3 regions of the Herbaspirillum sp. C7C8 genome follow, and region 3 is predicted to be linked to each of the others. Evidence: predicted binding sites of a transcription regulator. Region 3 holds the regulator's gene; each other region holds the start of a gene.
The links. Region 3 encodes LexA, which represses DNA repair genes until DNA is damaged. Its sites were predicted from a motif close to ACTGTATNNNNATACAGT; they were not measured.
Positions count from the first base shown of each region.

Region 1: the regulator LexA is predicted to act here: its motif matches at 2,055-2,072, upstream of ruvA (Holliday junction branch migration protein RuvA).
Region 2: the regulator LexA is predicted to act here: its motif matches at 1,844-1,861, upstream of HWE01_RS18410 (PA0069 family radical SAM protein).

Region 1 covers NZ_JABXGG010000004.1:86,714-89,986, forward strand. The annotation lists gene HWE01_RS06870 (2-keto-4-pentenoate hydratase) at 1-151, opposite strand, end outside; gene ruvB (Holliday junction branch migration DNA helicase RuvB) at 332-1,387, opposite strand; gene ruvA (Holliday junction branch migration protein RuvA) at 1,420-1,998, opposite strand; gene HWE01_RS06885 (DUF808 domain-containing protein) at 2,113-3,054, shown strand; gene ruvC (crossover junction endodeoxyribonuclease RuvC) at 3,051-3,273, opposite strand, start outside.
Region 2 covers NZ_JABXGG010000017.1:62,006-65,278, forward strand. The annotation lists gene HWE01_RS18405 (sigma-54-dependent Fis family transcriptional regulator) at 1-1,688, opposite strand, end outside; gene HWE01_RS18410 (PA0069 family radical SAM protein) at 1,877-3,121, shown strand; gene HWE01_RS18415 (leucine-rich repeat-containing protein kinase family protein) at 3,181-3,273, shown strand, end outside.
Region 3 covers NZ_JABXGG010000005.1:101,285-104,557, forward strand. The annotation lists gene HWE01_RS08380 (tetratricopeptide repeat protein) at 1-633, opposite strand, end outside; gene lexA (transcriptional repressor LexA) at 846-1,505, opposite strand; gene rpsF (30S ribosomal protein S6) at 1,834-2,199, shown strand; gene priB (primosomal replication protein N) at 2,221-2,520, shown strand; gene rpsR (30S ribosomal protein S18) at 2,575-2,859, shown strand; gene rplI (50S ribosomal protein L9) at 2,886-3,273, shown strand, end outside.

The DNA of each region.
Region 1 (3,273 bases), on a different contig from region 3:
CGACACGGATATTGCGGATGTTGTGGGCGATTTCGTAGGCGTCTTCCACCGACAAGGGTTCGGACTCGGAAATGCGCGGGATGATCCGGGACTGGGCGCGGGCATCCAGCAGCTGATGCGCGTATCGAAGGGCTTGGCTCGACATTAGCATGGAGGGCTCACATCGAAAGATAGTGAATAGCTATCCATTGTCGATGACGATTAATTTTTGCACAAGCAAAAACTCGCTTTTATACGAGATCTGACAAAAATTTCATCAGATCGTGCTGCTGCGCGTCATGCTGTTTTCCATTGGCTGCAACAGTCCTGTCCAGCTTGAGAATGGCCGAGCTCAGCCGCCCCAGAGCTCACCATTCGGACCGGTTTGCGGTGCGGTCACGCCGAAGTGCTGGTAAGCCGCGCCGGTAGCGATGCGCCCGCGCGGGGTGCGCTGCAGGTAGCCCTGCTGGATCAGGTAGGGTTCCAGCACGTCTTCGATGGTGTCGCGTTCCTCACCGATGGCGGCCGCCAGGTTGTCCAGCCCGACCGGGCCGCCGCCGAACTTGAACAGCACCGCCTCCAGCAGCTTGCGGTCCATCAGGTCGAACCCGACCGGGTCCACGTCCAGCATCACCAGGGCGGCATCGGCCATTTCGCGGGTGATGCGGCCTTCGCCCTTGACCTCGGCATAGTCGCGCACGCGGCGCAGCAGGCGGTTGGCGATACGCGGCGTACCACGGCTGCGGCGGGCGATTTCCAGCGCGCCTTCCTCGACGATGGGGGCGTTGAGCAAGCCGGCGCTGCGGGTCACGATGCGGGCCAGCTCGGGCGGGGTATAGAACTCCAGCCGGGCGACGATACCGAAGCGGTCACGCAGCGGATTGGTCAGCATGCCCGCACGGGTGGTAGCACCCACCAGCGTGAAAGGCTGCAGGTCCAGGCGCACCGAACGGGCGGCCGGGCCTTCGCCGATCATGATGTCGATCTGATAATCCTCCAGTGCCGGGTAGAGGATTTCCTCCACCACCGGCGACATGCGGTGGATCTCGTCGATGAAGAGCACGTCATTGGCTTCGAGATTGGTGAGCAGCGCGGCCAGGTCGCCGGCGCGCTCCAGCACGGGGCCTGAGGTCTGGCGCAGGTTCACGCCCATTTCGCGGGCGATGATGTGGGCCATGGTGGTCTTGCCCAGGCCGGGCGGGCCGAACAGCAGGGTGTGGTCGAGCGGCTCGCCGCGCTTGCGGGCGGCCGAGATGAAGATTTCGAGCTGGGCACGCACCTTTTCCTGGCCGACGTATTCGTCCAGCTGCTTGGGCCGCAGGGCGCGCTCGATGGCTTCCTCGTTGGCCGAAGCCGGAGTGGCGGAGATGATGCGCTGTTCGGAGAAATCGTCGGTCTGGATGCTCATGCTCTGATCCTTGTCTGCCTTTTGCCTGTGCATCAGCCCTTGGAGAGCGCCTTCAGGGCCAGCTTGATGCCGTCCGAGACGCTGCTGTCCTTGGGCACCTGCTTCATGGCCAGGGCCGCTTCCTTGTCCGAATAGCCCAGTGCCAGCAAGGCGTTGAGGATGTCGGCCGAGGCATCGCTGTGGACCACGCCGGCCACCGCGCCCAGATCGGCGCCGAGCTTGCCTTTCAGTTCCAGCAGCAATCGTTCGGCGGTCTTCTTGCCGATGCCGGGCACCCGGGTCAGGCGGCCGGCTTCCTGCAGGGTCACGGCCTGGGCCAAGTCGGCCACCGACATGCCGGAAAGGATGGACAGCGCCGTGCGCGCGCCCACGCCGGAAATCTTGATGAGCTCCTTGAACGTATTGCGTTCTTCGGCGGTCCCAAACCCGAACAGGATGTGCGCATCCTCGCGGATGGCCAGGTGGGTCAGCAGCGTGACCTTCTCGCCCAAGCCAGGCAGGTTGTAGTAGGTGCTCATGGGCACGGCCACTTCGTAACCGACGCCCTGGCAGTCGACCAGCAGGTTCGGGGGGACTTTTTCTAGAAGAATTCCGGAGAGGCGACCGATCATGGCGTCAGGGATGTGCGTGGGAGGCAGCTTCTGTGATAATCCCGCGATGATACAGCACTGTTCGGATAAACAGTATCCAAGCCTCCTCCCCTCAGATGAAGACAAAGGAAAAACATGGCCGGTAGCGCCTTCTTCGCATTGATTGACGACATCGCCACCGTGCTCGATGACGTTTCCCTGATGACCAAGGTGGCCGCCAAGAAGACGGCTGGCGTGCTGGGCGACGACCTGGCCCTCAACGCCCAGCAGGTCGCGGGCGTACGCGCCGAGCGGGAGCTGCCGGTGGTCTGGGCGGTCGCCAAGGGTTCGTTGAAGAACAAGGCCATCCTGGTACCGGCGGCGCTGGCCATCAGCGCCTTCATCCCCTGGGCGGTGACGCCGCTGCTGATGCTGGGCGGTGCCTTCCTCTGTTTCGAAGGCTTCGAGAAGCTGGCCCACAAGTATCTTCCGCATGATGACGAACATCATGAAGTCGCCGCCAGGACCGACGACGACATCGACCCGCTGGTCTACGAGCAGGAAAAGATCAAGGATGCCGTGCGCACCGACTTCATCCTTTCAGCCGAGATCATCGCCATCACACTGGGCACGGTCGCCGGTGCACCGCTACAGCAGCAGATCACGGTGCTGGTGGGCATCGCACTGATCATGACGGCGGGCGTGTATGGGCTGGTGGCCGGTATCGTCAAACTCGATGACGGTGGCCTGTACCTGGTGCAGCACGCAGGCGCGAGCGCCTGGGGACGCTTCAAGGCCGGTATCGGACGGGCCGTCCTGGCGGCCGCACCGAAGATGATGCGCAGCCTGTCGGTGATCGGCACGATTGCCATGTTCATGGTCGGCGGCGGCATCCTGACGCATGGCCTGCCCTTCGCGCATCACGCCATCGAGGCGGCGGCGCACGCCGTGAAGGGTATCGCGGTAGTCGGGCCGGCCCTCGGGGCGATCACTCCGGCGGTCTTGAATGCCGTCTTCGGCATAGTCGCCGGTGCAGTGGTGCTGGTAGTCGTGAAGCTGGTGCAGCGCGTGCTGTCCCTCTTCAAAAAGCAAGCCTAACCGACCAGACGCCCGCCGCGCATGCGGATGCCCTTGCGCGCCAGCGCCGGGGCCAGCGCGCCAAGGTCCGACAGGACCCCTCCCCCATGCGCATGGCAGATCGCCACGCCCAGCGCATCGGCGGCATCGGTACCCGGCAGGCCGGGCAGCTTCAGCAGCCGCGCCACCATCTCCTGCACCTGCGCTTTCTGGGCGCGTCCATGGCCGGCTACGGCTTGC
Region 2 (3,273 bases), on a different contig from region 3:
TGCAGCAGGGCCAGGGCCTGGGTATCGAAGCGCGGCGCGTCGGCGCCGCCTTCCTGCTCCAGAATGCGCTCGATCAGGCCGACCAGGTCGCTGCGTTCGCGCAGAGCTGGCAGCTTCACCTGCAGGCCGTTGATACGGTAGTACAGGTCTTCGCGGAAGGCATGACGCGCGGCCATCTCGCGCAGTGGCTGGTTGGTGGCGCACACCAGCGCGAAGTCCACCGGGATGACGCGCTGGCTGCCCAGGGGCGTCACCGCGCGTTCCTGCAAGACCCGCAGCAGGCGGCCTTGCAGGGCCAGCGGCATGTCGCCGATCTCATCGAGGAAGAGGGTGCCGCCCTGGGCCTGGGCGATCTTGCCCAGCGCTCCCTTGCGACGCGCACCGGTGAAGGCGCCGTCTTCATAGCCGAACAGTTCGGCCTCGATCAGATTCTCCGGAATGGCCGAGCAATTCACGGCCACGAAAGGCGCTGCGCCTGTCCGGGTTTGCGTGGCCCGCAAGCGCGCGCTCTCGCGGTGGATGGCCTGGGCCAGCCATTCCTTGCCGGTACCGGTCTCGCCGGTGATGAGGATGGGAATATCGCGGTCGATGACCTTGCGCAACTTGGCGATGAGGGCGCTCATGCGGGCGTCGCCGGTATCGAGTGCCTGCAGGCCGGGACGCGGCGGGCCTGCATGAGGCCGTGCAACGGGCGCCGGGCGGTCGGCGGGGATCGTGTGCGGCGTATCGATGATGGCTTCGCGCGCATTCTGAAAATGCTGGTCGCGCAGCCGCAGTTCGGCCCGTCCATGGATGCGGATGCCGTTGTGCAGGCACAGCTCCAGCAAGCCCGGGGCGGCCTTGCGATGGTGCTCGAACAGCAGCGACAGCGGTACCCCGAAGAGCGATGCGAAGGTATGCGATTGCAGCGCCGCCAGCGTCAGCCCCAACTGGAACTGCGCACTGCGGTTGGCCGCCAGGAAGCGTCCGCCCGGGGTGAAGCTGACGATGCCTTCGACCAGCGTGCCGACGAATTCGGCACGGCTGTGGAAGTGCAGGGTGATGCAATCGGGGAAGCTGCCGGCCAGCAGGTGGTTTTCTATCATCTGCGCCGACATGCGTACCAGCGCCATGGTGTGCTTGTGGAAGCTGCCGCATTCGCCGGAGACGTCCAGCACCCCCAGCACCTGGCCGCGATGGTCGAAGATGGGGGCGGCTGAACAGGTCAGGAAACGGTTGGCATCCAGATAGTGCTGCTGGGCATGTACGGTGGTCGGCTTCTGCTCGAACAGGGCCGTACCGATGGCATTGGTGCCACGCAATTGTTCCGACCAGCATCCACCCGGACCCAGCGCCACGCGGTCGGCCTTGGCCAGGAAATCGCTGTCGCCCAGGGTGTGCAGGATGGTACCTTCAGCGTCCGACAGGATCACCATGCTGTGGGTATTGCGGATCTGGTCGTAGAGGGTTTCCATGACCGGGCGGGCGTGGCCGGAGAGGGCCTGGTTGGCTTCCAGCGTCTGTGCCAGGTCGGCGCGCGAGAGCGCGTCCAGATCGGGGCGCTGGCCGCGCGTGATGCCGTAGGACGAGCTGCGCTGGTGCGAGCGTTCGATAGCCTGCAGATCCAGCAGCGCATCGGCGCCGGACTGCACCAGGGGCGAGGCGCCCAGCAATGCACCGGCAGCGCGCCGGTTTGCCTGGTATTGCATCCTTGTCTCCTTGGGACCTCGGGTGGTCCTTGTTCCCCCTTTGTGGTCGCTTTCTTCGCTGATGGGAAGCTGAGGGTGAACAAGCATAACCGATTAATGCGGCACCCGGACAAATTGAAACAGCATTTGCAGTGCGCCCCAAGTGAAGGCAAAATACTGTTCATATATACAGTATCTTTGAGCTTGCCTTGGCTTCCTTCCCCAAATTCCCGCAGGGCATTGCCCGGCCTTTTCCTGACCAGCCTGCGCCTTCTGGCGAGGATGACGCCACCCTCACGCCGGAAACCTTCGTCCATCGCAACCAGGTCGCGCGCAAGGGTCGGGGAGCCGTCACCAATCTGCGCGGGCGCTACGAATCGGTGGCACGGGAAGAGTTCGATGATGGCTGGCAGGCGGTCAGTTTTGCCGCCGTCGAGCCGCTTGCAGCCGAGGTGATGGAGGATGACGAGCCGCCGCGCCTGAAGACCATCGTCACCGAGGAAGACGCGCGCTCCATCATCAGCCGCAACAGCTCGCCGGACCTGCCGTTCTCGCTCTCGCTCAATCCCTACCGGGGTTGTGAGCATGGCTGCATCTACTGCTTTGCACGGCCCTCGCACAGCTATCTGGGCCTCTCGCCCGGTCTGGATTTCGAAAGCCGGCTGGTCGCCAAGCGCAATGCGCCCGACCTGCTGCTGCGCGAACTGGCAAAGCCGTCCTATGAACCCGACACCATCACGGTGGGCATCAATACCGATGCCTACCAGCCCATCGAGCGCGAGCACCAACTGACCCGGCGCATCCTGCAGATCCTGCACGATTGCGAGAACCCGGTGGCGATGATTACCAAGTCCTCCCTGATCGAGCGCGACATCGACCTGCTGGCGCCCATGGCCGCCAAGGGGCAGGCCATCGTCGCGGTCACCATCACCACGCTCGATGCCGCCATTGCACGCACGCTGGAGCCGCGCGCGGCCAGCCCGGCGCGGCGGCTGCGGGTGATTCGTACCCTGGCCGAGGCGGGTATTCCGGTCAGCGTATCGATTGCCCCGGTGATTCCCTTCGTGACCGAACCAGACCTGGAGCGCGTGATGGAAGCCGCCGTCGACGCCGGTGCGCGGCAAGCGGGCTACATCGTGCTGCGCCTGCCGTGGGAAGTCAGCCCGCTGTTTCGGCAGTGGCTGCAGGCGCATTTCCCCGACCGGGCGGCGCGGGTGATGAACCGCATCCAGGACATGCGCAGCGGCAAGGATTACGACGCCGACTTCGCCACCCGCATGCGTGGCACCGGCGTCTGGGCCGACCTGCTGCACCAGCGTTTCGAGAAGGCCAGCCGGCGGCTCGGCATCGATCACCGCAACCGGGCCTTTGCCACGCTGGATGCCAGCCGTTTTCGGCGACCGCAGGCGAGGTCCGGCAGATCACCAGGCGATGCCCAGCTGGATCTGTTCTGAAGGGGCGGGCGGGCACTGGTAAACTCCGCGCTTTCTGACGTTTTTCTTCACCTCTCTGCATGCACACCCTGGAACAATTGCGCAGCGGCGCCCTGAAAGGCATTACCCGCCTGTCTCTGTCGTGCGGCCTGCGCGAATTCCCGCCAGAAATC
Region 3 (3,273 bases):
CATCTCCATGCCGTAAAACGCCTCGCCCAAGGCGGTATGTCCGGGTGCGAAACTGATGTCCAGTTCCAGCGATTTGAGAATCGTGGCCACCGCCTCCTGGTAGCGTTTGGCCTCGACCAGGGCGCGACCGAGGTGGGACAGGGGGCCGGGGGCATCCGGCTCCCGTTTGACCGCGTCCTCGAAGTAGGCAATGGAGGCTTCCGGGTCATTCTTTTCGTGCAGCGCATTGGCCAGGCCGATGCGTGCTGCCCGGTTTTCCCGGTCCAGCGAGATGGCCTGCTCGTACAGCTTGATGGCCTCGTCCACCCGGTCCTGTGCCAGCACGGCGGCGGCCAGGTTGCTGAGGTATTCGGCATTGGCGGGATCGGCCGCAAAGGCCTTGCGCAAATAGTGCTCAGCCTCCGGGTGCAGGCCCTCCTGGGTGGCGATCAGGCCGCGCGCGTGATTGGCAAAGACCAGTTCAGGGTCGCGTTTGAGAACGGCCACGCAGATGGCCTTGGCTTGTTCGGTCTGGCGACTGTCCAGCAGATCGAGACTCTTGCGGACATCCAGCAGATCCTGCAGGTTGGCCTTGGCGGCGGCCGGGGCCGGAACGGGTTTGCCGTGCTTGTTGCTGCTCTTGCGCGTCGACATCGAAAGGGGTCCTCTTGGTTGGGCGCATCGCTGGCGCCGGACATAGCTATCCAGCAGACATGATATGCGCAACCCGTCACTTGCGAAGAGCTGAATAGAAAGCAAAAAACCTCCGTTTTAGGCGGAGGTTGATGCAGCAAGAGACGGCGCGCAGCCTGCTGGAGCGGCTTGCGGCCTGCTCGCCTGGTGCGGGGTGGTGGGCCGCCCCGGGCTCAGTTCCAGCTGCGCAGCAATCCGACGGCCAGTCCTTCGAGGGCGAACTGGTCTTCTTCCGGCTTGACGATGATGGGTTCGAATTCCGGATTCTCGGGGAAGAGGGTGATGACGCTGCCGGTCTTCTGATAGCGCTTGACCGTGACTTCATCGGCCAGGCGGGCCACCACGATCTGGCCGTTGCGCGCCTGATCGGCGCGGCGCACTGCCAGCAGATCGCCGTCGAGGATGCCGGCGTCGCGCATGGACATGCCGCGCACCTTGAGCAGGTAATCCGGCTTGGCCGGGAACATGGCCGGGTCGACCTGGTAGGTCTTTTCCACATGTTCCTGGGCGAGGATGGGCGAACCCGCCGCCACCCGTCCGATCAGTGGCAGGCTCAGCTGCATCAGCGCCGGATGGGGCAGGGCCATTTGTCGTGCTGCCACGGATCCTGGGAGTGCGCCGGACTCGCGCAGGCGGATGCCGCGCGAGGTGCCGGGAGAAATCTCGATGGCCCCCTTGCGGGCCAGGGCCTGCAGATGCTCTTCGGCCGCATTGGCGGAGCGAAAGCCCAATTCGGCGGCGATCTCTGCGCGCGTGGGAGGGAAGCCGGTGTTCTCGATGGCGTTCTTGATCAGGTTCAGGATCTGTTCCTGGCGCGCAGTCAGTTTGAGCATGGGGGTGGCCTTTCTCGGAGGGAAGGCTGTCTGGATGAACAGTCTGTATTTTTATACAGGTACAATCCTTGTGTCAACGGCAACATGCACTTTGCGAGGCGGAAAAGGCAATCTTTCTCCTGCATATATATAGGCAGACACATGAGATTTGATGCCGCCAAGTCGGAAAGTGTGGCGCGCTGACCGCTCGATCTCACCGCCGGGGCGGCGTTTGTGGGCTCCGACATTGCCCTGGTGGGCGAAAGCTAGTATGATCTCTGGTTTTCTTCTTCCCACACCCGTCTTGACGCCGGGGTGGGCGTCTTCAATAAGTCCATAAGGAGTCTACATGCGTCATTATGAAATCGTATTTATCGTCCACCCGGACCAAAGCGAGCAAGTGCCGGCGATGATCGAGCGTTACAAGGGCATCGTCACCACCCGCGGCGGCAAGGTCCACCGTGTCGAAGATTGGGGCCGTCGTCAACTGGCCTACCAGATCCAGAAGCTGGCCAAGGCTCACTACGTCTGCCTGAACATCGAAGTCGACAGCGAAACGCTGGCTGAAATCGAAACCGGCTTCAAGTTCAACGACGCCGTCCTGCGCCACCTGACCGTCAAGATGAAGAAGGCCGAAACCGGTCCTTCCCCCATCCTGAAGGCAGTGCAGAAGGAAGACGCGGCCAAGAGCCGTACCGAAGCACCGGCAGCTTAAGCGCTGCGAACATCGCGGAGAGTGAACCAGTTTCAAGTCATCGCCAGCCTGGCAGAACGTGATGTTTTACGTTACACGCCGGCCGGTATCCCGATTGTCACTGCCAGGTTGCAGCATCAGTCGGAACAGATGGAAGCTGGCATGCAGCGTCAGGTCGAATTCGAGATCGCAGCGCTGGCAGCAGGAGAAATCTCCGGTGCGCTCAACAGGGCAGCGCTGGGGGAGGTCTTCCGGTTCACCGGCTTTCTGGCCCGCAGGAATCGCAACAGCAAGAGTGTCGTGTTTCATATCGTTGATTTTGGCCCGGTCGCGTCGGATTGAAGACGCAAGGTAGCCAAACAGACCTTACCCAATTTTTAGATACAGGAGCCAACCATGGCATTCGGTAAAAAGTTCGATAAAAGCAAGCTGAAAAACAAGCGTCAACAGCAAAACCCGCTGTTCAAGCGCAAGAAATTCTGCCGTTTCACCGCCGCTGGCGTTGAACAGGTCGATTACAAGGACGTGGACACCCTGAAGGACTTCGTCCAGGAAAACGGCAAGATCATGCCGGCACGCCTGACCGGTACCAAGGCCCACTACCAGCGTCAAGTTGACACCGCCATCAAGCGCGCGCGTTACCTGGCCCTGCTGCCGTACACCGATCTGCACAACGCCTAATCAGCGTCGAGAAATAGGAGAAAAACATGCAAGTCATTCTGTTGGAAAAAATCGTGAATCTCGGCGGTCTGGGTGATGTCGTGCGCGTCAAGGACGGTTTCGCACGCAACTTCCTGATCCCGCAACGCAAGGCCCGCCGCGCTACCGATGCAGCCATCGCTGAATTCGAAGCCAAGCGCGCCGAGCTGGAAAAGGCCGCTGCCGAGAAGCTGGCCGCCGCTCAAGCCCAAGGCGAAAAGCTGGCTGGCGCCACCGTGGAAGTCGCTCAGAAGGCCGGTGTTGACGGTCGTCTGTTCGGTTCCGTGACCAACTTCGACATCGCTGAAGCGCTGGGCAAGAAGGGCTTCGCCGTCGAAAAGTCGCAAGTGCGTCTGCCCAACGGCCCGCTGAAGATCGTTGGCGAACACCCGGTGT